3 regions of the Pseudomonas sp. YNh genome follow, and region 2 is predicted to be linked to each of the others. Evidence: riboswitches for the same ligand, from Rfam matches in the RefSeq annotation. Region 2 holds a riboswitch; each other region holds the start of a gene.
The links. A riboswitch is a leader RNA that binds a small molecule or an ion and turns the genes downstream of it on or off. The one in region 2 is predicted to bind cobalamin.
Positions count from the first base shown of each region.

Region 1 (7,158 bases), on a different contig from region 2:
GACCGACCCCTTTCCTGGCGGAGGCCGTCCACCACGACCACCCCAGGAGCCTTGCACGCATGCCACCTCTCTCACCCGCACCCCTGCTTCATCTTCGCCCACGGGCCAGGTGACGCATGGCTGTCCCCATTCCCTTTGCAACACAACCCACAGGTACTCCGATGAGCAAACGACAGATCCGCCTGGGCGCCATGATCCATGGCGTCGGCCACGGCTGGGGCGAATGGCGCCACCCAGAGGCGTTGGCCGATGCCAGTGTCAATTTCGGCTTCTACAAACAGCAGGCCAAGCTGGCCGAGGCGGCAAAGTTCGACTTCGCCTTCATCGCCGACAGCCTGCACATCCACGCCCGTTCCAGCCCCCACTACCTCAACCGTTTCGAGCCGCTGACGATCCTTTCGGCGCTGGCTGCGGTTACCGAGCACATCGGCCTGGTAGCCACGGTCACGGTCAGCTACACCGAGCCGTTCCAGGTAGCACGCCAATTCGCCTCGCTGGACCTGATCAGCGGCGGGCGTGCTGGCTGGAACGTGGTGACCTCCTGGCTTTCCGGCACCGCCGACAACTTCGGCAAGGCTGAACACCCGCCGCATGCCGTGCGTTACCGGATTGCCCGTGAGCATGTGGATGTGGTCAAGGGGCTGTGGGACTCGTGGGAAGACGACGCTTTTACCCGCGACAAGCAAAGTGGGCAGTTCTTCGACCCGGCCAAACTGCACACCCTCGGCCACCAGGGCGAGTACTTCAAGGTCAAGGGCCCACTGAACATCCAGCGTTCGCCCCAAGGGCAGCCCCTGATCTTCCAGGCTGGCGTGTCGGAAGACGGTCGCAACTTCGCGGCGCAAAACGCCGACGCCATTTTTGTCAGCCCGGAATCGTTCGACGACGCTCACGCCTATTACCAGGACCTCAAGCAGCGTGCCACGCGCCATGGCCGCGACCCCGACGCACTGTTCATCCTGCCCGGCATCCGCCCCATCGTCGGCCGCAACGCCGAGGAGGTCGAGCAGCGCTACCAGCAGGCCGTCAACCTGGTGAGCATCGAGGATGCCCTGGTAGCCCTGGGTCGCCCCTTCAACGACTACGACTTCAGCCAGCATGACCTGGACGCGCCCTTCCCCGACCTGGGCACCCTGGGCAACGACAGCCACAAGGGCACCTCGGACCAGCTCAAGCAACTGGCCCGTGATGAAGGCCTGAGCCTGCGCGAACTGGCACTGCGCTTCTCGCGCCCACGCAGAGACTTCGTCGGCACCCCGGAGCAGGTTGCCGATGCCTTGCAGCACTGGTTCGAAAACGACGCTGCCGACGGTTTCATCATCAACTCGTTGCTACCCGACGGCCTGCAGTACTTCACCGAACACGTGGTACCGCTGCTGCAAGCCCGTGCCCTGGTGCGCAGTGAGTACACCGGTAAAACCCTGCGCGACAATTTCGGCCTCAGCGTGCCGGAAAACCGCAACACCCTGCGCCGCAGCCAGGCAGCGGTTGCCTGAGCCTACCCAGACAAGGAGTTTTGTTCCATGAGCCTCGAATTCATCGGCCTCATCGGCCCGCAGGAAAGCAGCGAATCCCAGGCGCCACGTGGCCCGCTGGTTGATCTTGAGTTCATCAAGGCCTTCTCCCAGGCCCAGGAATATGGCGGCTTCGACAAGGCATTGCTGGCAGTCAACACCAGTGCGCCGGATTCGATGATCCTGGCCAGCTACGTGGCAGCGCTTACCGAGCGTATCGGCCTGCTGGTCGCCCACCGCCCGGGCTTCCAGGCGCCAACTTTCGCTGCCCGCCAGTTCGCCACCCTTGACCAGCTGAGCGGGGGCCGGGCCTCGATCAACGTCATCACCGGCGGCGATAGCGGCGACCTGCAGCGCGATGGCGACTTCCTCGACAAGGATGCCCGTTATGCCCGCACCGATGAGTACCTGCAGGTACTGCGCAACACCTGGACCCGCCAGGAGCCGTTCGACCACCTGGGCACTCACTACCGCGTTGAAGACAACCTGACCCTGGTCAAACCGGTGCAGCATTTGCCCATCTACTTCTCCGGTGCGTCAGACGCCGCGGTTGAAGTGGCCGCCAAGCACGCCGACGTCTACATGATGTGGGGCGAACCGCTGGAGCAGGTACGCGAGCGCATCGCCAAGGTGCGCAAGGCTGCCGCCCGCTACGGGCGCGAGAAGCACATCCGCTTCAGCTTGTCGTTGCGACCGATCCTGGGCGGCACCGAGGCCGAAGCCTGGGCCCGCGCCGAGCGTATTCTGGCCGATGCCCAGGAACGCATCGGCATCCGTCAGGGCAACCGCCGCGAGAAAAACTTCGGCAAGAGCAACACCGGCTCCGAACGCCTGGTGCAACTGGCCAGCCAGCGCAAGGTGCATGACACCCGGCTGTGGACCGAGATTGCTGCGTTGGGCGGCGGTGCCGGTAACTCCACCTCGCTGGTAGGCACCGCAGACCAGGTGGCCGAGGCCGCATTGGCCTACTACGAACTGGGGGTGACCACCTTCCTGTTCCGCGGCTTTGACCAGCTGCGCGATGCGGTGGAATACGGGCAGGACCTCATTCCCCGTATTCGGGCGTTGGTAGAACAGCATGAGGCTGGACGCAGCACCCGCACAGCCTAGATCTCCATTCGCTTCACCAGCCTCTTCGCGGCGGTTCGACGCCTCGACATGCCCGCGAAGAGGCCGGTGCAGGCAAACACTTCCCCACACCTTACGCCAGCCTTATCAGGACCTGGCGCCTATTCGCCTGCGTGCTCCACCGTACTCCGAGGACATGATGTCTAGAACACCGCTTTTCGCCCTGCCCCTGGCCTGCCTGCTCACCCCCTTCGCCAATGCCGCCCCAACTACCGAAGACCCGCGCCTGGACACCGTCACGGTGATCTCCACCGGCCTGCGAGGCAACCAGCGCACCGTCGCCGACAGCCCGGCCCCCATCGACGTGATCAGCAGCGAGCAGCTATTGCGTACCGGCCGCGCCGAGTTGTCCGAGGCCATCTCCAAACTACTGCCCTCGTTCAACTTCGGCACCAACATTGCCGGCTTCCAGTCCGGCGTGCGGCCACTGAGCAACCGCAGCCTGGGCCCGGCCTACACCCTGGTGCTGGTCAATGGAAAGCGCCGCCACAACAGCGCCGTGCCGGCCAGCGGCTCGACCGACAACAGCGGTGCCAACGCCGTTGATATCGACATGATCCCGGTCAGCGCGGTGTCGCACATCGAGGTTCTGAAAGACAGCGCCGCCGCCCAGTACGGCTCGGATGCGGTGGCCGGAGTGATCAACATCATCCTCAAGAGCGCCAGCAGCGGCGGCCACTACGAAAGCAGTTACGGCCAGCTGTACAGCGGCCAGGGCGAAACCATCAAGCTGGCGGGCGACCAGGGCTTCAGCCTGGGTGACGGCGGTTTCCTGCACCTGTCGGGCGAGGCACGCAAGCGCGGCACCGCCAACTGGATCGACAAGGCCGCCCCCGATTACCGCGCCTACTTCGAAGACGACCGCCAGGCCGCCTGGGACCACCGGGCGGTGAAGAACGGCGACCCTGACCTGCGCGCCTTCAACCTCGGTTACAACGCCGAGTTGCCCATCAGCGACGATTTGAAGCTGTATTCATTCGCCACTTATGCCGAGCGCAAGCTGGAGGCTTTCAACAACTACCGCCTGCCCAACAGCAACGCCTCGATCCCGGAGTTGTTCCCCGACGGGTATTTCCCGCTCAACAACATCAAGGACACCGACTACCAGTGGCTGCTCGGCGCACGTGGCGCCGCCGGTGCCTGGGACTGGGACCTGTCCACCACCTACGGGCGCAACAAGAACCAGCAGTCCAGCGACCTGACCATCAACCCCACCTACGGCCCGGCCTCACCAACCTCGTTCGATGACCTGGCGACGTTGCAGTTCGACCAGTGGGTGAACAACCTGGACATCACCCGCGCCTTCGATGGCCTGTTCGGCCTGGCGGTACCGACCCGCGTCTCGGCCGGCCTGGAGCACCGCTGGGAGCGCTTCCGGACCTTCGCCGGCGACCCAATCGCCTACAGCGTCGGGCCCTACACCTACCCGGCTACCCTGGCAGACGGGCGCCCCAACCCGCTCTATGCGCTGGCCAACGGCCAGACCGCCGTGGGCGCCCAGGCTGCGCTGACCATTCGCCCGGAAGACGAGGCCGATGTGAAGCGCAACAACTATGCCGCCTACATCGACCTCGGCCTGGACCTGACGCCGCGCTGGTACCTGGGCGCCGCCGCGCGCGTCGAGCACTACGACGACGACTCGGGCAACACCGCCAGCTTCAAGCTCAATTCACGCTATGAACTGAGCGAAACCGTGGCGGTACGCGGCACCCTGGGCAGCGGCTTCCGCGCCCCGTCGCTGACCCAGAGCGGCTACACCGTCAGCGACAACCGCACCGCGCTGGACGCCGACGGCAATGTAGTGCCGGCCTTGCGCCGCACCGTGGCGCCCGGCAGTGCCGCCGCGCTGGCATTCGGCGGCGACAAGCTCGACCCGGAGAAATCGCGCAACGCCGGCCTTGGCCTGACCTGGCAACCGGCGCGCCGCACCAGCGTTACCCTGGACACTTACCTGATCGACATTGACGACCGCATCCTGCTCACCGAAAACCTCTACGACCGGCAGAACGGTGCCGGTGCCATTGGCGACATCCTCGAATCGCTGGGCCTGGCACGCACAACCTGGATCAACTACTACACCAACGCCTTCGACACCCGCACCCGCGGCCTCGACCTGGTGGGCGACCACACCAGCGAGTTCGGTGCCTGGGGCGATGTGCGCTGGACCTTGGGCTTCAACTGGAACAAGACGACCGTACGCGGCACCCGGGGTACGCCCGCAGCGCTGGCCGCCGCCGGTATCGACGTGGTCGGCCATGGCCGCGAGGGCGACCTGGTGGCAGCCTCGCCGAGAACCAAATGGGTACTGGGCAGCCAGTGGTTGCTGGGCAGCTTCACCGGCACCTTGCAGACCACCCGCTACGGCAAGGTCGAAACCTGGCAGCAGAACCAGGCCCAGGACCGCACCTTCGGCGCCAAGTGGATCACCGACCTGGACCTGTCCTACCTGCTGTTCGACAGCCTGACCGTCAGTGTGGGTGGCACCAACATCTTCAATGTGCGACCCGACAAGAACGGCGTGTACAACGCCAACGGCAACCAGGCGGCGTACGGCAACCCACCGTTCCACCCAGGTGGCGGCTATTGGTACACCAAGCTGGCCTATGACTTCTGAAGCATCTGCACATTTGCTCCTGGCCTGTGGGAGCGGGTTCACCCGCGAAGCATCCAACCCGGTGCATGGCACCGGCAAAGCCGGTGTTCGCGGGTAACCCCACTCCCACAGGTGTACCTTGCACCTTCGGTACTTGGCAATTGACGCAAACCCCGCCCCCATGCTCTCCTTATGCCTCACGTTCAGGTGCCCCCACAGGGGGTGAAACGGGAAACCGGTGCGTCCCAGGCCCTCCATCAGGGCCGGACAAGGCCGGTGCTGCCCCCGCAACGGTAAGCGAGTGAAGCGTCTGTACCACTGTGCCATGTAGTCCGGCATGGGAAGGTGACGCTTTCCAGGAGCCCTGCTCCTCCTCGCAAGCCCGGAGACCGGCCTGGCGTTCATGAACACCCCGCGGTGGGCGGGCGCTGTTGCATTCCCCTGGGCGGCCACGCATCGGGGATGCCGCGCTTGCCCGTTGCCAACAAAAAGCAGAGGAACGCGTCATGCCCGTCACCAGCACCAAGCAGCACAGCCTTGCCACACCCGTCACCCTCAGCCAGCGCGTCGTCATCGCCGTCGGCGCCAGCCTGCTGGGCCTGTGCCTGGTGTACTTCGCCGGCTTTTCGCACATCGAGGCCGTGCACAACGCCGCCCACGACACCCGCCACAGCGCCGCCTTCCCCTGCCACTGAGTACGCCTGATGATCACGCGCATTGCCCGTACCGCGGGCTTCAGCGGGCTGCTTGCGGCCCTGCTGCTGACCCTGCTGCAAAGCTTCTGGGTCGCCCCGCTGATTCTTGAGGCGGAAACCTACGAATCCTCGGCCCCGGCCGCACAGCACGAACATGGTGGCGAAGTGGCCGCCCATGAGCACAGCGCCGAAGCCTGGTCGCCGGAAGACGGTTGGCAGCGGGTGCTGTCCACCACCGGGGGCAACCTGGTGGTCGCAGTCGGCTTCGCCCTTATTCTCGCCGCCCTTTACAGCCTGCGCGAACCGCAGCGTGCCGGCACCGGTGCGCTGTGGGGCCTGGCCGGTTTTGCCGTGTTCTGCCTGGCCCCGACGTTGGGGCTGCCACCGGAGCTGCCCGGCACTGCTGCCGCCGACCTGGGGCAACGCCAGGCCTGGTGGATTGGCACGGCCAGCGCCACGGCCCTTGGCCTGGCCTTGCTGGTGTTCGCCCGCCACTGGCTACTGAAGGCGCTGGGCGCCGTGCTGCTGGTAATCCCCCATGTAATCGGCGCTCCGCAGCCCGAAGTACATGAAAGCCTGGCCCCCGAAGCACTGGAGACCCAGTTCAAGATGGCCTCCTGGCTGACCAACGCTGCCTTCTGGGTAGCCTTGGGCCTGCTCAGTGCGTGGCTGTTCCGCCGCTCCAGCCAGGCCTGATGTCGGCGTTCTACGCCGGCTTCGGCTGCCGCCGGGGCTGCCCGGTGGACACCCTGCAAACCCTGCTGCACCAAGCCCTGGCTAGCCAGGGCCTGGCGCTTGCCGACCTGCGCGGCATTGCCAGTATCAGCCTCAAGGCCGACGAAGCCGGCTTGCAGCAACTGGCCGAACGCCTTGGCTTGCCTTTGGTGCTGTACCATAGCGCGCAACTGCAAGCCTTTGAGCCGCTGCTCAGCCACCGCTCTGCCACAGCCCATGCCCACAGCGGCTGCTGGGGCGTAGCCGAAAGCGCGGCGCTGGCCCTCGCCAGCGAGCAGCCCGGGAGCACAGCCCGGTTGCTGCTGACCCGCCAGGTACTGGGCCCGGCGACCCTCGCCCTGGCCTGCTGAACAATTCGCTCCTCTTTCTTGCAAGGACTTTCCATGACGGTGTATTTCATCGGTGCCGGCCCCGGCGACCCGGAACTGATCACGGTCAAGGGCCAACGGCTGATCCGCCAGTGCCCGGTGATCATCTATGCCGGCTCACTGGT
Region 1 covers NZ_JBBMRJ010000017.1:30,335-37,492, forward strand. The annotation lists gene WF331_RS18015 (LLM class flavin-dependent oxidoreductase) at 162-1,496, shown strand; gene WF331_RS18020 (LLM class flavin-dependent oxidoreductase) at 1,524-2,624, shown strand; gene WF331_RS18025 (TonB-dependent receptor plug domain-containing protein) at 2,782-5,256, shown strand; cobalamin riboswitch at 5,424-5,647, shown strand; gene WF331_RS18030 (CbtB domain-containing protein) at 5,742-5,930, shown strand; gene WF331_RS18035 (CbtA family protein) at 5,940-6,626, shown strand; gene WF331_RS18040 (cobalamin biosynthesis protein) at 6,626-7,015, shown strand; gene cobM (precorrin-4 C(11)-methyltransferase) at 7,049-7,158, shown strand, end outside.
Region 1: linked by a shared signal. The riboswitch ahead of WF331_RS18030 (CbtB domain-containing protein) and the one ahead of WF331_RS06815 (ABC transporter substrate-binding protein) in region 2 are both predicted to bind cobalamin.

Region 2 (7,158 bases):
GGCCTTGCCCTCCACGGCCATCACCGACACCCTCGACAGCCGGGCCATCGACCTGGCCACGCCAACCCAGGCAGGCTCGCGCCTTGGCCTCAGCGCCCTGGAAACACCGGCCAGCACCAGCAGCATCAGCGCCGAGCAGATCCAGCAGCGCAACAACCTCACCGTGCAGGATGCGGTAACGCGGTCGCCGGGCATCACCTTCGTCGGCTCCCCGGGCGACGGCGGCACCGGCCTGTCCGCCCGCGGCTTTGCCGGCCACAGCTCGGTGATGACCCTGTTCGACGGCGCCCGCCTGTACACCGGTGCCGGCACCCAGACGTTCCCTGTCGACCCGTGGATGGTCGAACGCATCGATGTGATTCGCGGCCCGGCTTCGGTACTGCATGGCGAAGGCGCCACCGGCGCGGTGATCAACGTGATCCCGAAAAAACCGTTTGCCGGTGAGGTGCGCAACCACCTGCGCCTGGGCTACGGCTCGTGGGACCGCCAGCAGCTGGGCCTGGACAGCGGCGGCAGCCTCAGCGAGCGCCTGAGCTATCGCCTCACCCTCAACCAGCAGGCCGGCAACGGCTGGGTCGACCGCACCACTTCGCGCAGCCTGGCCCTGAGTGCCGCGCTGCGTTTCGATGCCAGTGACGACCTCAGCTTTACCCTTGCCCACGACCGTGGCGATGCAGAGCCTGCCAACTACTACGGCACCCCGCTGATCGACGGGCACTACCGCAGCAGCCTGCGCAAGAAAAACTACAACGTGCAGAACGACGTGCAGCACTACGTCGATGAGTGGACCCGGCTGACCACCGACTGGACGTTGAACGACCACGTCAGCGCCAGCAACCAGCTGTACTATATCAAGAGCCGCCGCCACTGGCGCAACGCCGAAGACTACAGCTGGGACGCCGAGCGCCAGCAATTGCAGCGCGGCAGCTACCTGGAAATCAAGCATAACCAGGAACAGTTCGGCGACCGCCAGACCTTCACCTTTGACCACAGCGTGTTCGGCCTGGCCAGCAAGACCGTGGTCGGCGCGGAATACAACAAGGTCCGCTTCAACGTCGACAGCAATGCGCCCTACAACGATGTGGGCGGCGACTACATCGACCCGTGGCAACCAGAACCGGGCTGGTTTCACAGCGCCTCGCCGCTGCGCCCGCAAACCTTGTCCAGCACCCACACCTTCGCCCTGTTCGCCGAAAACCGCCTGCAGCTGAGCGACCGGCTGTCGCTGGTCACCGGCGTGCGCCGCGACCAGAACCACATCGACCGCACCAACCTGACCAACGACAGCCGCAGCGACCGCAGCCTGCAAGGTGGCAACTGGCGCGCCGGGCTGGTGTTCGCCGTCACCGACGACCTGTCGCTCTACGGGCAGTACTCCACCAGCCAGGAGGGGGTCAACAACCTCATCAGCCTCAGCCCCACACAGATGCACTATGACCTGACCGAGGCGAAGCAGACCGAGGTAGGCCTCAAGCAGCGCTTCTGGGACGGCCGTGGCGAATGGACGCTTGCCGCCTACCACATCGTCAAGAAGAAACTGCTGGTGGACGACCCGATCACCCACGAGAAGCAGCAGGCTGGGCAGGAGACGTCCGATGGCCTTGAGGCAACCCTGGAACTGGCCCTGGCGCATCAGTGGCAGGTATCGGCCAACGCGTCGCTGGTGCGCGCCAGGTATGACGACTTCGACGAGATGGTCGGCGGCGTGGCTCAGGACCGTGCTGGCAACCGGCCGGCCAACGTGCCACGGCGTACTGCCAACCTGTGGTTGAGCAAAGGCTTCGGCCAGCAGGTAGAGGCCGGCATTGGTGCGCGCTACGTAGATGAGCGTTATGCCGATACCGCCAATACCCAGAGCGCCCCCGGGTATACCGTGGTCGATGCCAACATCGCCTGGCAGGTGCTGCCGGATGTGAAGTTGGGCTTGCAGTTGAACAACCTGTTTGATCGTGAATATGTCCAGTCGGCGTTCAGCGGGCAGCAGTGGTTGATGGGGATGCCGCGGTCGTACTTTGCGACGGTGGATTACACCTTCTGATCTGAGCCTGCCTGTGCCGGCCTCTTCGCGGGCTCGCCCGCTCCCACAGATACAACACAGTTTTCGATGACTGCGATATCTCTGTGGGAGCGGGCGAGCCCGCGAAGGGGCCGGCACAGGTAACACAAAAACCCCTACCCACCTCTAATCAAATAGTTATAAGATAACATTTCACATGACATTCATTCCTATCAGCGACCCTCCATGACAAGCGCCAGCGCCACGCCCTCCCTGATCACCCAGCGCCTGCAGAGCATCGATGCCCTGCGCGGCCTGGTGATTCTGTTCATGCTTCTGGACCACGTCCGCGAAACGTTCTTCCTGCACCGACAGGTCAGCGACCCGATGACCATCGACGCCACAGAGCCTTCGCTGTTCTTCAGCCGTACCTTGGCCCACCTGTGCGCGCCAGTGTTCGTCCTGCTGACCGGCCTGTCGGCCTGGCTGTATGGCGAAAAACACCAGGGCCGTGGCGATGTCTCGGCGTTTCTGTTCAAGCGCGGGCTGTTCCTGGTGGTGCTGGAGTTCACTCTGGTCAACTTCGCCTGGACCTTCCAGCTGCCCCCCAGCGTCATCTACCTGCAAGTCATCTGGGCCATCGGCGTCAGCATGATCGCCCTGTCGCTGCTCGTATGGCTGCCACGTGCGGCCCTGCTCGCCCTGGGCGCAGTCATCGTTGCCGGTCACAACCTGCTCGACGGCCTGCACTTTGGCGTGGAGTCCGCCCTGCACGTGCCATGGGCCATCCTGCACGACCGTGGCTGGCTTGAATTTTCCGAAAACCTGCGCCTGCGCACGTCTTACCCGGTGCTGCCATGGATCGGCGTCATCGCCCTGGGCTATGGCCTGGGCCCCTGGTTCGCCCGTGGCAGCACAGCCGGCCAACGCCAGCAGCGCCTGCTGCTGGCTGGGCTGACTGCGTTGCTGGGCTTTGTCGTGTTGCGCCTGTTCAACGGCTATGGCGAGGCGCCGTGGAGCGGTTACCCTACTCTCACCCAAACCGTGATGAGCTTCTTCAACATCACCAAATACCCGCCGTCACTGCTATTCCTGGCCCTGACCCTGGGCTGCGGCCTGCTTTTGCTGCGCGCCTTCGAACGCGCCGGCCAGGCCCGGTGGATCAGCGCGCTGGCAGTGTTTGGCGCAGCACCGATGTTCTTCTACCTGTTGCACCTGTACGTGCTGAAACTGCTGTACCTGGCCTGCGTGGCGCTGTTCGGCCTCAACCATGGCGACTATTTCGGTTTCGACGGCATCACGGCGGTGTGGCTGGGTGCAGCGGCGCTGGCGGTTTCGCTGTACCTGCCAGTGCGCGGGTTCGCCCGCCTGAAAGCGCGCCGCCGCGACATCACCTGGCTGAAGTACTTCTGAAAAGCGTTTTCACCCGGCGGCGCGATGGTCTACCATGCGGGCCGCCGGTTTCCACCATGGAATTAATAGGGAATCCCAGGCCCGTCAATACGGGCCAAACGGAACTGCCCCCGCAACTGTAGGTGCCGAGCCTGCTCCATCGATGCCACTGGGCCACGCGCCCGGGAAGGCCGGAGCCGGGCCATGACGCACCAGTCAGGAGACCTGCCGGCCTACATTTACCAACCGGCGGGGTGTCCGGGATTGGCCATCAGTGTTGCCCCTGCCATCGGCGGGGCTCGGCGATGCCTGTCCGTGCGTTCCTCACCCGAACTGTCCGATAGGAGATCGCCCAGCATGCTGCCCCGTTTCGCCACCCTGCTCGCCGGCCTTGGCCTCACTGGCCTGGCCCAGGCCGCTGCCACCCACTACCCGCTGACGGTCGAGAACTGCGGCAAACCGCAAACCTTCGCCCAGGCGCCGCAGCGCGCCGTCACCATCGGCCAGGCCGGCACCGAGATGCTCTACGCACTCGGGCTGGGCGACAAGCTGGCGGGCACCTCGCTGTGGTTCAACAACGTGCTGCCCGAGTACCAGGCGCAGAACGACAAGGTGCCGCGCCTGGCCGACAATGACCCCAGCTTCGAGGCCGTGGTCGGCAAGCGCCCACAACTGGTGACGGTGCAGTTCGAATGGATGGTCGGCGCCCAGGGTGTGGTGGGCACCCGCGAGCAGTTCGATGAACTGAAGATCCCCACTTACCTGCTGCCGTCGGACTGCGAGGGCAAGGACAACCTGGTCGGCGCCGACGGCACCCGCCTGCAGGCGTTCCAGGTCAGCAGCATCTACAAGAGCGTCAGCCAGCTGGCCGAGATCTTTGACGTGCAGGACCGCGGCACTGCGTTGAACGCCGAGCTGAAAGGCCGCCTGGACAGCGCCAAGGCACAACTGGCCGGCAAGGACCTGTCCACCACTTCGGCACTGTTCTGGTTCTCCAGCGCCGACCTCGACATCGACCCTTACGTGGCGGGCCGTCAAGGGGTCGCTGACTTCATGCTGCGCACGTTGGGCGTGCGCAATGTGGTCGAGTCCACCGAGGAGTGGCCGACCGTAGGCTGGGAAACCCTGGCCAAGGCCAACCCCACCTGGCTGATCATCGCCCGCATGGACCGCCGCCGCTTCCCCGCCGACGACTACCAGAAAAAGCTGGAATTCCTGCGCAACGACCCGGTAACCCGTAACATGGACGCGGTGAAGCACAACCGCATCATCGTCCTCGACGCCGACGCCATGCAGGCCGGCATCCGCCTGTTCCGTGGCCTGCAAACCTTGTCGACAGCCTTCGCCAGCGGTAAAGCGGCCCAGTGATGATTCGCCTGTTACCCTGCATCGCAATCGCCTTGGCGGCACTATTGGCCGCCTTGCTGGCCGGCACTGCCATCGGTGAGACCAACCTGTCACCCAGCGTGGTCGGCCAGGTGCTGGCCAACCACCTGTGGCAGGCCGGCTACCCGGTTGACCCGATCGACGCCGGCATCGTCTGGAACTACCGCCTGACCCGCACCCTGGTCGCTGCAGCCTGCGGTGCCGGCCTGGCCACCTGCGGTGTGGTGCTCCAGGCGCTGCTGCGCAACCCGCTGGCCGAGCCGTACCTGCTGGGCTTGTCCGCCGGCGCCTCGACCGGTGCAGTGCTGGTCGGCCTGCTGGGTCTGGGTAGCCTGGCGCTGAGCATGTCCGGTGGCGCCTTCATCGGTGCGCTGGCTGCGTTCGCCCTGGTGCTGCTACTGGCCCGCGCGGCCGGCCCAGGCAGCAACAACGCGCAGGTGATCCTCGCCGGCATCGCCGGCTCGCAACTGTTCACCGCCCTCACCGCTTTTCTCATCACCAAGTCGGCCACCGCCGAACAGGCACGCGGCATCCTGTTCTGGCTACTGGGCAATCTCAGCGGTGTGCGTTGGCCTTCCGTGTGGCTGGCTGTGCCGGTGGCGCTGTTCGGCCTGGTGGTGTGCCTGTTGCACCGCCGCGCGCTGGACGCCTTCACCTTCGGCGCCGATTCGGCTGCATCGCTGGGCATCCCGGTGCGACGCACCCAGTTACTGCTGATCAGTTGCACGGCACTGGTAACGGCGGTGATGGTGTCCATCGTCGGCGCCATCGGCTTTGTCGGGCTGGTAATCCCGCATGCCCTGCGCCTGCTGCTCGGCCCCGGGCACAGCCGCCTGTTGCCCGCCAGCGCACTGGGCGGCGCACTGTTCCTGATTGCCGCCGACGTCCTTTCGCGCACCTTGATTACAGGCCAGGTGATTCCCGTGGGCGTGGTAACCGCACTGATCGGTGCACCGGTGTTCGCACTGATTCTGGTCAGCCGCCGAGGGCACTCATGACGGTCATGATCGCTGCACAGCTTGCGCCACTGAGCTGCCAGGGCCTGGGGCTGCAACTGGCCGGCAATACCGTGCTGCGCGATATCGACCTGCACGTTGTGGCAGGTGAAACCCTGGGCATTGTCGGCCCCAACGGCTCCGGCAAATCCTCACTGCTTAAGCTGCTGGCCGGGCTGCGCAAGCCGGCCAGCGGCAGCGTGCAACTGCTGGGCGAACCGCTGGCACAGCTGCCCCGCCGCCGTGTTGCACAGGCCCTGGCGCTGGTTGAGCAACAGGCTGACACCCTCGATGCAATCAGTGTGTTCGATGCCGTTGCCCTGGGCCGTACGCCTTGGTTGTCGGCACTGGCACCGTTCTCTGGGGAGGACCGTGCCATCGTCGAGCAGGCCCTGGCTGACCTCGACGCCCTGCACCTGCGCACACGCCTGTGGGGTTCGCTGTCGGGTGGCGAGCGCCAGCGCGTGCACATCGCCCGCGCCTTGGCGCAACGGCCACAGGTACTGTTGCTGGACGAGCCTACCAACCACCTGGACATTCAGCACCAGCTAAGCCTGCTGCAGCAGGTTCAAGCCTTGCCGGTCACCACGCTGGTGGCCTTGCACGACCTCAACCAGGCACTCACCTGCGACCGCGTCGCGGTGCTCGACAAGGGCCACCTGGTCGCCCTTGGCAAACCGTTCGACGTCCTCACGCCCGAGCGCCTGCTGTGCACCTTCGGCGTACATGCCCGCTACCTCACCGACCCCTTCGATGGCGCGCGCATCCTGCGTTTTCGCGCCCCTTGAACCAGGAAGTTCTACTGATGCTGTTGCGCCCTGTTGCCCTGCTGCTTGCCAGCGCCCTGCTTGCCCCCGCCGCACTGGCCGAGGTGCATGAAGTGAAAATGCTCAACCGCGGCAGCGAAGGCGCCATGGTGTACGAGCCGGATCACCTGCGCATTGCCCCCGGCGACACAGTGCGCTTTCTGCCCACCCAGAGCGGGCACAATGCGGCCAGCGTGCCCGGCCTGCTGCCCACAGGCGCCGAACCCTTCAAGAGCAAACTGAACCAGCCTTTCGAGCAAACCTTCAGCGTGCCGGGCGTATATGGCATCCAGTGCATTCCGCACCTGGCGATGGGCATGGTTATGTTGATCCAGGTGGGTGATGCGCCGGCTGCCGAATTGCCAGCCAGCTTGCCTGCACGGGCGCAAGCCCGCTTCGCGGCCCAGTTGCAGAAGCTTGAGGCCGCGCGATGAACCGGCTGGTGTTAGCGTTGCCGCTGCTGGGGTTGTCGCCCTTGGCCCTGGCCGACTCCGCGCAGTCGCAAAGCAGCGGTTTTGTCGAAGACAGCAGCTGGAACATCCTCAACCGCAGCGTATTCGACCAACGCGACTACAAGCACGGT
Region 2 covers NZ_JBBMRJ010000005.1:214,396-221,553, reverse strand. The annotation lists gene WF331_RS06825 (TonB-dependent receptor) at 1-2,038, shown strand, start outside; gene WF331_RS06820 (DUF1624 domain-containing protein) at 2,243-3,409, shown strand; cobalamin riboswitch at 3,438-3,635, shown strand; gene WF331_RS06815 (ABC transporter substrate-binding protein) at 3,746-4,756, shown strand; gene WF331_RS06810 (FecCD family ABC transporter permease) at 4,756-5,772, shown strand; gene WF331_RS06805 (ABC transporter ATP-binding protein) at 5,769-6,557, shown strand; gene WF331_RS06800 (pseudoazurin) at 6,575-7,009, shown strand; gene WF331_RS06795 (OprD family porin) at 7,006-7,158, shown strand, end outside.

Region 3 (7,158 bases), on a different contig from region 2:
GCCGGCTTGACCACGCCACATCCATATCCACCCGGCGCGGGTAACCCGCTATCTGCAACTCCACCAGCTCGTTGCCAAACCGCGCCACCAGCGCCCTGGGCAGTTCGGCCCAGCCAAACCCGCGCACGGCAAATTCCAGCAGGGTGAGGTAATCCGGTGCCGACCAAGCTTGGCCGCGGCCGCGGTGCAGGCTGGGGGCGTAGGTCTTGATGTACAGCTGCCGCGCGTTTTCAAGGTGTTGCGTTTGCACCGTTTTCAGCCCCGCCAACGGATGCTCGCTGGCCACATACACACCGAACTCCGCCTGCTCGGGCAAGCGCGCCACGGCAACGTCGGCGGGGTAGCTGGGCTGTGTGGCCAGAATGCCGACGTGGGCCAGGCCCTGCTGGATCATATCGATCACATCAGCGTCTTCCGCCGGGCCGCAGCGCAATTCGGTGTGCGGGTACTGCTGGGCGAAGCGGGCCATCACGGCGCCCTGGAAGGTGACGCTGTAGCTGTCCGACATCACCACCGAGACCAGCGCCTCGACGTTTTGCGCCAGCCTGACTGCCAGGGCATCGAGCTGGGCGCTGGCGTCCAGGATCGCTTCGACATGGCTTAGCACCTGTCGGCCCGCTTCGTTCAGCGTGGGGTGGCGGCCACCGCGATCAAACAGCGGGCAGCCGATATCGGCCTCGAAATTGGCGATGGCGATGCTGATCGTGGACTGGCTTTTGCGCAATTTGCGTGCCGCCGCAGAAAATGAACCCAGCGATGCGGCTTCGACAAAGGCGACCAGAGCTTCGGGTGAGTAGCGCATGGTATTGATAAAACCGATGGTAGCTATGTCGCGAGTATCAGTTCTATCAAAGAAAATAGGAAGCACGACTCACGCAATGGATGGATTTTGCAATGAAAACGGTCTCTTTCACCGAACGCCTGGTACACGCCGTAGGCTATGAAATATTCGCGGTGCTGCTATGCGCACCACTGTTGTCCTGGGTGATGGGCAAATCGCTGGCGACGGCGGGTGCGTTGGCAATAACCCTATCGGTGATCGCCATGTTGTGGAACATGGTCTACAACGCGCTGGTCGATCGCTGGGTGCAGACTGAACGCATCCACTGGAAGGCCAGTGCACGCTTTGTGCACGGCCTGGGCTTCGAGGCCGGGCTGGTGGTGTGGTGCCTGCCGGTGGCGGCGTGGATGCTGGATATTTCGCTGCTGCAGGCGTTCATGGTGGAGCTGGGTTTCTTCGTGATCATCCTGCCCTACACCGTGCTGTACAACTGGGCGTTCGACAAAGCCCGGCATCTGCTGATGCAGCGTCGCGTGGCATGAGTAGCCGGCCCCAATTGCGAATGCTCACGCGTTCCCTGTGGGAGCGGGCAAGCCCGCGAAGCAGGCGACACGGTGGATGGCACCTGCTGCGCCGGTGTTCGCGGGCACGCCCGCTCCCACAGGGTCATCAACTCTGTCAAAAAAACGGGGCATGCCATCGCTGGCATGCCCCATTTTCATACAGCTGATGCGCCTCAGGCGACCTTGACGATCCAGCCTGCCGGTGCTTCAACATCACCGCTCTGGATGCCGGTCAGCTCGTTGTAGAGCTTCTGGGTAACCGGGCCAACCTTTTCCAGGTCATGGAACACGTGCAGCTTGCCGTTGTACTCGATACCGCCGATCGGGGTGATCACCGCGGCAGTACCGCAAGCGCCGGCTTCGATGAAGCGGTCCAGCTTGCTGATTTCGACATCGCCTTCGATCACGGTCAGGCCCAGACGCGATTGCGCCAGTTCCATCAGCGACAGACGGGTGATGCCCGGCAGCACCGAGGCCGATTTCGGGGTAACGAACTCGTTGTTGGCGGTGATGCCGAAGAAGTTGGCCGAACCGACTTCCTCGATCTTGGTATGGGTCAGCGGATCGAGGTAGATGGCGTCGGCGAAGTTGGCCTTCTTGGCTTCAGCGCCTGGCTGCAGGCTGGCGGCGTAGTTGCCACCGACCTTGGCTGCGCCGGTGCCTTGTGGGGCGGCGCGGTCGAAGCTGGAGATCTGGAAGTTGTGCGGCTTCATGCCGCCCTTGAAGTACGAGCCAACCGGAATGGCGAAGACCGAGAAGATGAACTCGGGGGCGGTGCGCACGCCAATGTTGTCACCGGTGCCGATCACGAACGGGCGCAGGTACAGGGCGCCTTTGCCGTGCGGTGGCACGAACTTTTCGTTGGCCTTGACCACTTGCTTGCACGCTTCGATGAACACATCGGTCGGCACGTGCGGCATCAGCAGGCGGGCGCAGCTGCGCTGCATGCGGGCGGCGTTCTGGTCGGGGCGGAACAGGTTGATCGAGCCGTCCTTGCAACGGTAGGCCTTGAGGCCTTCGAAGCATTGCTGGCCGTAGTGCAGGGCCGTGGAGCCTTCACTGATGTGCAGCACGTTGTCGTCGGTCAGGGTGCCCTTGTCCCACTCGCCATTGCGCCATACGGACAGGTAGCGTTTGTCGGTTTTGATGTAGTCGAAACCCAGCTTGTCCCAGTTAATGCTTTCGTTGCTCATGACACCCTCATTGTCTTGCAAGTGCCCGATCGCTCGGGCTGCTGTTATACGCGCACCACGCCACCATAATACATCCGTCGCGGATCGGGAACGGCCAGTCACGAATTGATAGCCTGCGATGCTTTTTTTTCGGTTCCTACAACTGCAGGTACTCATCCAGTTCAAGGTTTTCCAGCAAAACGGCATCATGGGACGCCACTATCAGCGCCCCGCGAAACTGCCGGAGCATGCGCTCCAGGGCTGCCAGTGACGGCAGGTCAAGGTGGTTGCCGGGCTCATCCAGCAGCAACAGGTCGAGGGGGCGCTCGCGGTATAGGACGGCGGCCAGCGCTGCCTTCATCCGTTCGCCGCCGCTGAGCAGGCTGCTGGGCAGCTCGATACGGGCCGCATCCAGGCCCAGTTGTGCCAGGCGGCTGCGCAATTCGCCCTGGGCCAGCACCGGGTTGGCTTGGTGCAGGTGTTCAAGCACGCTGCTGTGGCCTGTCAGCGTGCTGCAGTGCTGGTCGAGCAGGGCAGTTTCGCCACTGCGGCGCAAAATGTCGGGTGATGCCGGTAATTCCCCATTCAGCAGCCTCAGCAGCGTGGACTTGCCACTGCCATTGGCGCCGACCAGGCCCAGCCGCTGGCCCAGGCACAAGCGCAGGTCAAGCGGTTTGCGGGTGCCATGGGGCAAGCGAAGTGCCTGCAGGGCCAACACTTCGCGGCCGACATGACGCTGGGGCGTGGGGGCATGCAAGGTAATTGCAGTGGCTTGCTCGACCTCGCGGGCGGCGTCATGCACTTTGCCCAGCAATGCTTGCCGGGCATCGCGATGATCACGCCGCTGCTTGCCCGCCGTGGCCTGGCTGCGTTCCTGCTGGCGGTCGACCAGGATCTTGGCCTGGTTGGCATGCCTGGCTTGACGCCCGGCCCGGGCCTGATGGCGTTCCAGGTCTTCGCGCTGGCGCTGCAGTTCACGGGCCTGGCGTTGTTGCTCCTGCTTCAGCCGGGCAAGTTGCTGCTGGGCTTGCGCCACCTGGCTGGCTTTTTGTGCTGCATAGAAGCTGTAGTTGCCGCCATAGGCCTGCAACCCCAGGCTGGACAGTTCGACAATGCGTGCCATGTGCGCCAGCAGGCTGCGGTCGTGACTGATTACCAGCAAACCTCGGTCCCAGCCCTCGATCATGCTCAGCAGCTGGGCACGGGCGTCGCTGTCCAGGTGGTTGCTCGGTTCGTCGAGGATCAGGTAGTCGGCACCGCTGAGCCATGCGCCTGCCAGCGCCACGCGCATGGCCTGGCCGCCGCTCAGGCTGCGTGCGGGCTGGCGCCAGTCAAGGTGACCCAGGCCGTTGCGCTGCAGGTGCATCTGCAATTGCTCGCGGATATCCCAGCGCTCGCCAACGGTGTCGAAATCCTGGGGGTTGATGCTGCCTTGCTCGATGCGCTCGAGCGCCGCAACCACCGCCCCCACCTGCGCCAGGTCGGCAAGCGTGGCGCTGCGCTCGATTACCTGCTGGTTCAGCAGATGGACAGGCCCACGGCGCCTGCACTGGCCGCTGCTCGGTGCACGCTGGCCGGCGAGAACCTGCCCTAGCAGGCTCTTGCCCACGCCATTGCGCCCGACCAGGCCGGTACGCCGTTGGTCGAAGGTTTCGTTGAGGTCGGTAAACAGTACCCGGCCATCAGGCAAGGCCAAACAGACGCTGTCCAGCGTCAGGATCGACGTGTTCGTCATGCACAACTCCACAAATGCCGCGACATCTCCGGAGCAAACCGGAGGCTGAAGACTGGCCGTCGAATGGACGGCGGCATTAATGGCGCATTGGACGAATACCTCATACTGGGGGAGTGCGTAGCCTAACGGCCCGCTGGGGGCGGGTAAAGTACCGCCCGCCGTGTATGGGTTTCCTGCACGGGCCTCATCGCCGGCAAGCCAGCTCCCACAGGAACTGCGCTGCCTCCAGGCCGGCGCGGTCAAGGTGAGAACTGCGCTGGCTTCAGGCCGGTGCGGTCAGGTGGGAGCTGGCTTGCCGGCGATGCGCCGCGTGAGCGGCGCCCGATCTTGACTGGCCCTGAGCTCAGTGCCCCGTCAAGCGCTTGGCCCAGTCGCCTCCGTGGCTCTGTTTGCAGGCCTCTTCGCTGTCAAACCGTACATGCCAGGCCGGGTGATCCAGTTGTATGCCGGCGTGGTCCAACGCCTGGCGGGTCAGCGCAAGCATGCGTGCCTTTGCTTCACCCGCCACAGCAGCGACTTTCTCGGCCTCTTGGTCAAACACCCAAGTAATACGCAGGCTGGCCGGGAAGTTCTCAGGATCCAGGCGATGGGTGAGCCAGGTGAACCCGACGATTTCTGCCTTGGCGGTTTCACAGGCGTCCGTCAGGCACGCTACCAGCTCCCGCTCCAGGCGGGCCATTTCGCGTTTGCCCAGCGCCTTCACAGGTTGGCCTCGTCATCGATCTGCTGGCAGAAGCGCAGGCGGTTGCCGAACGGGTCGCACACCTGCATCTGCAGGCCCCAGTCCAGGCGCTCGGCTTCGGGCCGGGCGTAACCGTACTGTTTGCCTTGCAGTTCATGCTCCAGCGCCCGCAGGTCGTCGAGGCGGGCAAACACTGTAGAGCCGGGGCAGGCATCGCCATGGTGCTCGGTAAGGTGCAGTATCAGGCCATCACGGTGAATCTGCATGTACAACGGCAGGTCCGGGCTGAAGCGGTGCTCCCAGTCCAGGCTGAAGCCGAGGAAATCCATGTAGAACTCCCTGGCCTTGTCGACCGAGAAGATGCGCAGTACCGGTATGGCGGGGGCGAGGGGCATGGGGCGTCCTTGACAGTGGGCAAAGTCGCCACTGTACCGCAGTGCCGCCAAGAGTTGTCGGCACGCCCCGCAGCAATGGTTGACCACCCGCCAGCCACTGCGTAGCCTTGCCACTTCGAGGTTCTTCGGCCAGGCCGAAGCTAAGACGGGAACGCGGTAAAAGCCGCGGCTGCCCCCGCAACTGTAAGCACCGACAACGGATCGACACAGCCACTGCGCCAACGCGCGGGAAGGCGTCATCCCGCCAGCCCGCGGTTCAACTGAACGGGGGATGGAACGGTGCAAGCCAGGAGACCTGCCTCGCAACGTTTTCGACTTTCAACCGGGCGGGGTGATCCGGTGGCGAACAAGCCCGGCCGGCCTGGCCCGCGGCTGTCGTCCTGCATGCCCGCGCCACTCTGCCAAGGGCAATGCGACATGAAAACACTGGCCAAGCTTCCCGTTACCATCGTTACCGGCTTCCTCGGCTCGGGCAAGACCACCTTGCTGCGCCACATGCTCGACAACGCCCAGGGCCGCCGCATTGCGGTCATCGTCAACGAATTCGGCGAACTGGGCATCGACGGCGAAATCCTCAAGCAGTGCAGCATCGGTTGCACCGAGGAAGAAGCCAGCGGCCGTGTCTATGAACTGGCCAACGGCTGCCTGTGCTGCACCGTGCAGGAAGAGTTCTTCCCGGTCATGCGCGAGCTGGTAGCTCGCCGCGGCGACCTGGACCACATCCTGATCGAGACCAGCGGCCTCGCCCTGCCCAAGCCGCTGGTGCAAGCCTTCCAGTGGCCGGAAATCCGCAACGCCTGCACTGTCGACGCGGTCATCACCGTGGTCGACAGCCCGGCCGTGGCCGCCGGCACGTTTGCCGCCTACCCGGACCAGGTCGATGCCCAGCGCAAGCTCGACCCTAACCTGGACCACGAATCGCCACTGCATGAGCTGTTCGCCGATCAGCTGGCCAGCGCCGACCTGGTGGTACTGAACAAGGCCGACCTGATCGACGCGGAAGGCCTGGCCAAGGTCCGCGCCGAAGTGGCCGAAGAACTGCCGCCGGCAGTCAAGGTGGTCGAGGCCAGCAGCGGCAAGCTGCCACTGGAGGTGCTGCTGGGCGTGGGCGCCGAGTCCGAGGCACACATCGATGGCCGCCGCACCCACCACGATTCGCACCACGACGGCGATGATCATGACGACCATGATCACGACGCCTTCGATTCCATCTCCATCGACCTGCCAGAGGCTGACGAAAGCCTGCTGCTCGACGCCCTGACCCAGCTGGTGGTGGAATTCGGCATCCTGCGCGCCAAAGGTTTCGCGGCCATCCCGGGCAAACCGATGCGCCTGCTGGTACAAGGCGTGGGTACGCGTTTCGACAAGCACTTCGACCGCGCCTGGCGTGCCGACGAGCCGCGCATCACCCGCCTGGTGCTGATCGGCCAGGAACTGGACGCTGCCCAGCTGGAAGCGCGCCTGCGCCAGGCCTTGGGCGCCTGACCCGTGCACCTGCTGCGGACCCAGCCCGGCGGCTTCGTGCCGGACGACAGTATTGCCGATCTCGGCCAGACACCCGCCGAGCTGGTGATTCTCTGCAGCGGCGATTCGCACCTGGCGCTGCTCGCCGATACCGCCGAGCAATTGCCTGAAGGCTTCCCCAGCCTGCGCCTGGCCAACCCGATGCAGGTGCAGAACCACGCTTCGGTCGACCTGTATGTCGACCAGGTGCTGCGCCATGCCAAGGTCATCCTGGTGTCGCTGCACGGCGGTGTCGGCTACTGGCGCTATGGTGTTGAACAACTGGTCGAGCTGGCCGCCCGTGGCGTGCAGCTGATACTGGTGCCG
Region 3 covers NZ_JBBMRJ010000012.1:140,032-147,189, reverse strand. The annotation lists gene WF331_RS14910 (LysR family transcriptional regulator) at 1-802, opposite strand, end outside; gene WF331_RS14905 (multidrug/biocide efflux PACE transporter) at 895-1,323, shown strand; gene WF331_RS14900 (branched-chain amino acid aminotransferase) at 1,518-2,537, opposite strand; gene WF331_RS14895 (ATP-binding cassette domain-containing protein) at 2,674-4,251, opposite strand; gene WF331_RS14890 (hypothetical protein) at 4,595-4,954, opposite strand; gene WF331_RS14885 (glyoxalase superfamily protein) at 4,951-5,328, opposite strand; cobalamin riboswitch at 5,430-5,645, shown strand; gene cobW (cobalamin biosynthesis protein CobW) at 5,746-6,813, shown strand; gene cobN (cobaltochelatase subunit CobN) at 6,817-7,158, shown strand, end outside.
Region 3: linked by a shared signal. The riboswitch ahead of cobW (cobalamin biosynthesis protein CobW) and the one ahead of WF331_RS06815 (ABC transporter substrate-binding protein) in region 2 are both predicted to bind cobalamin.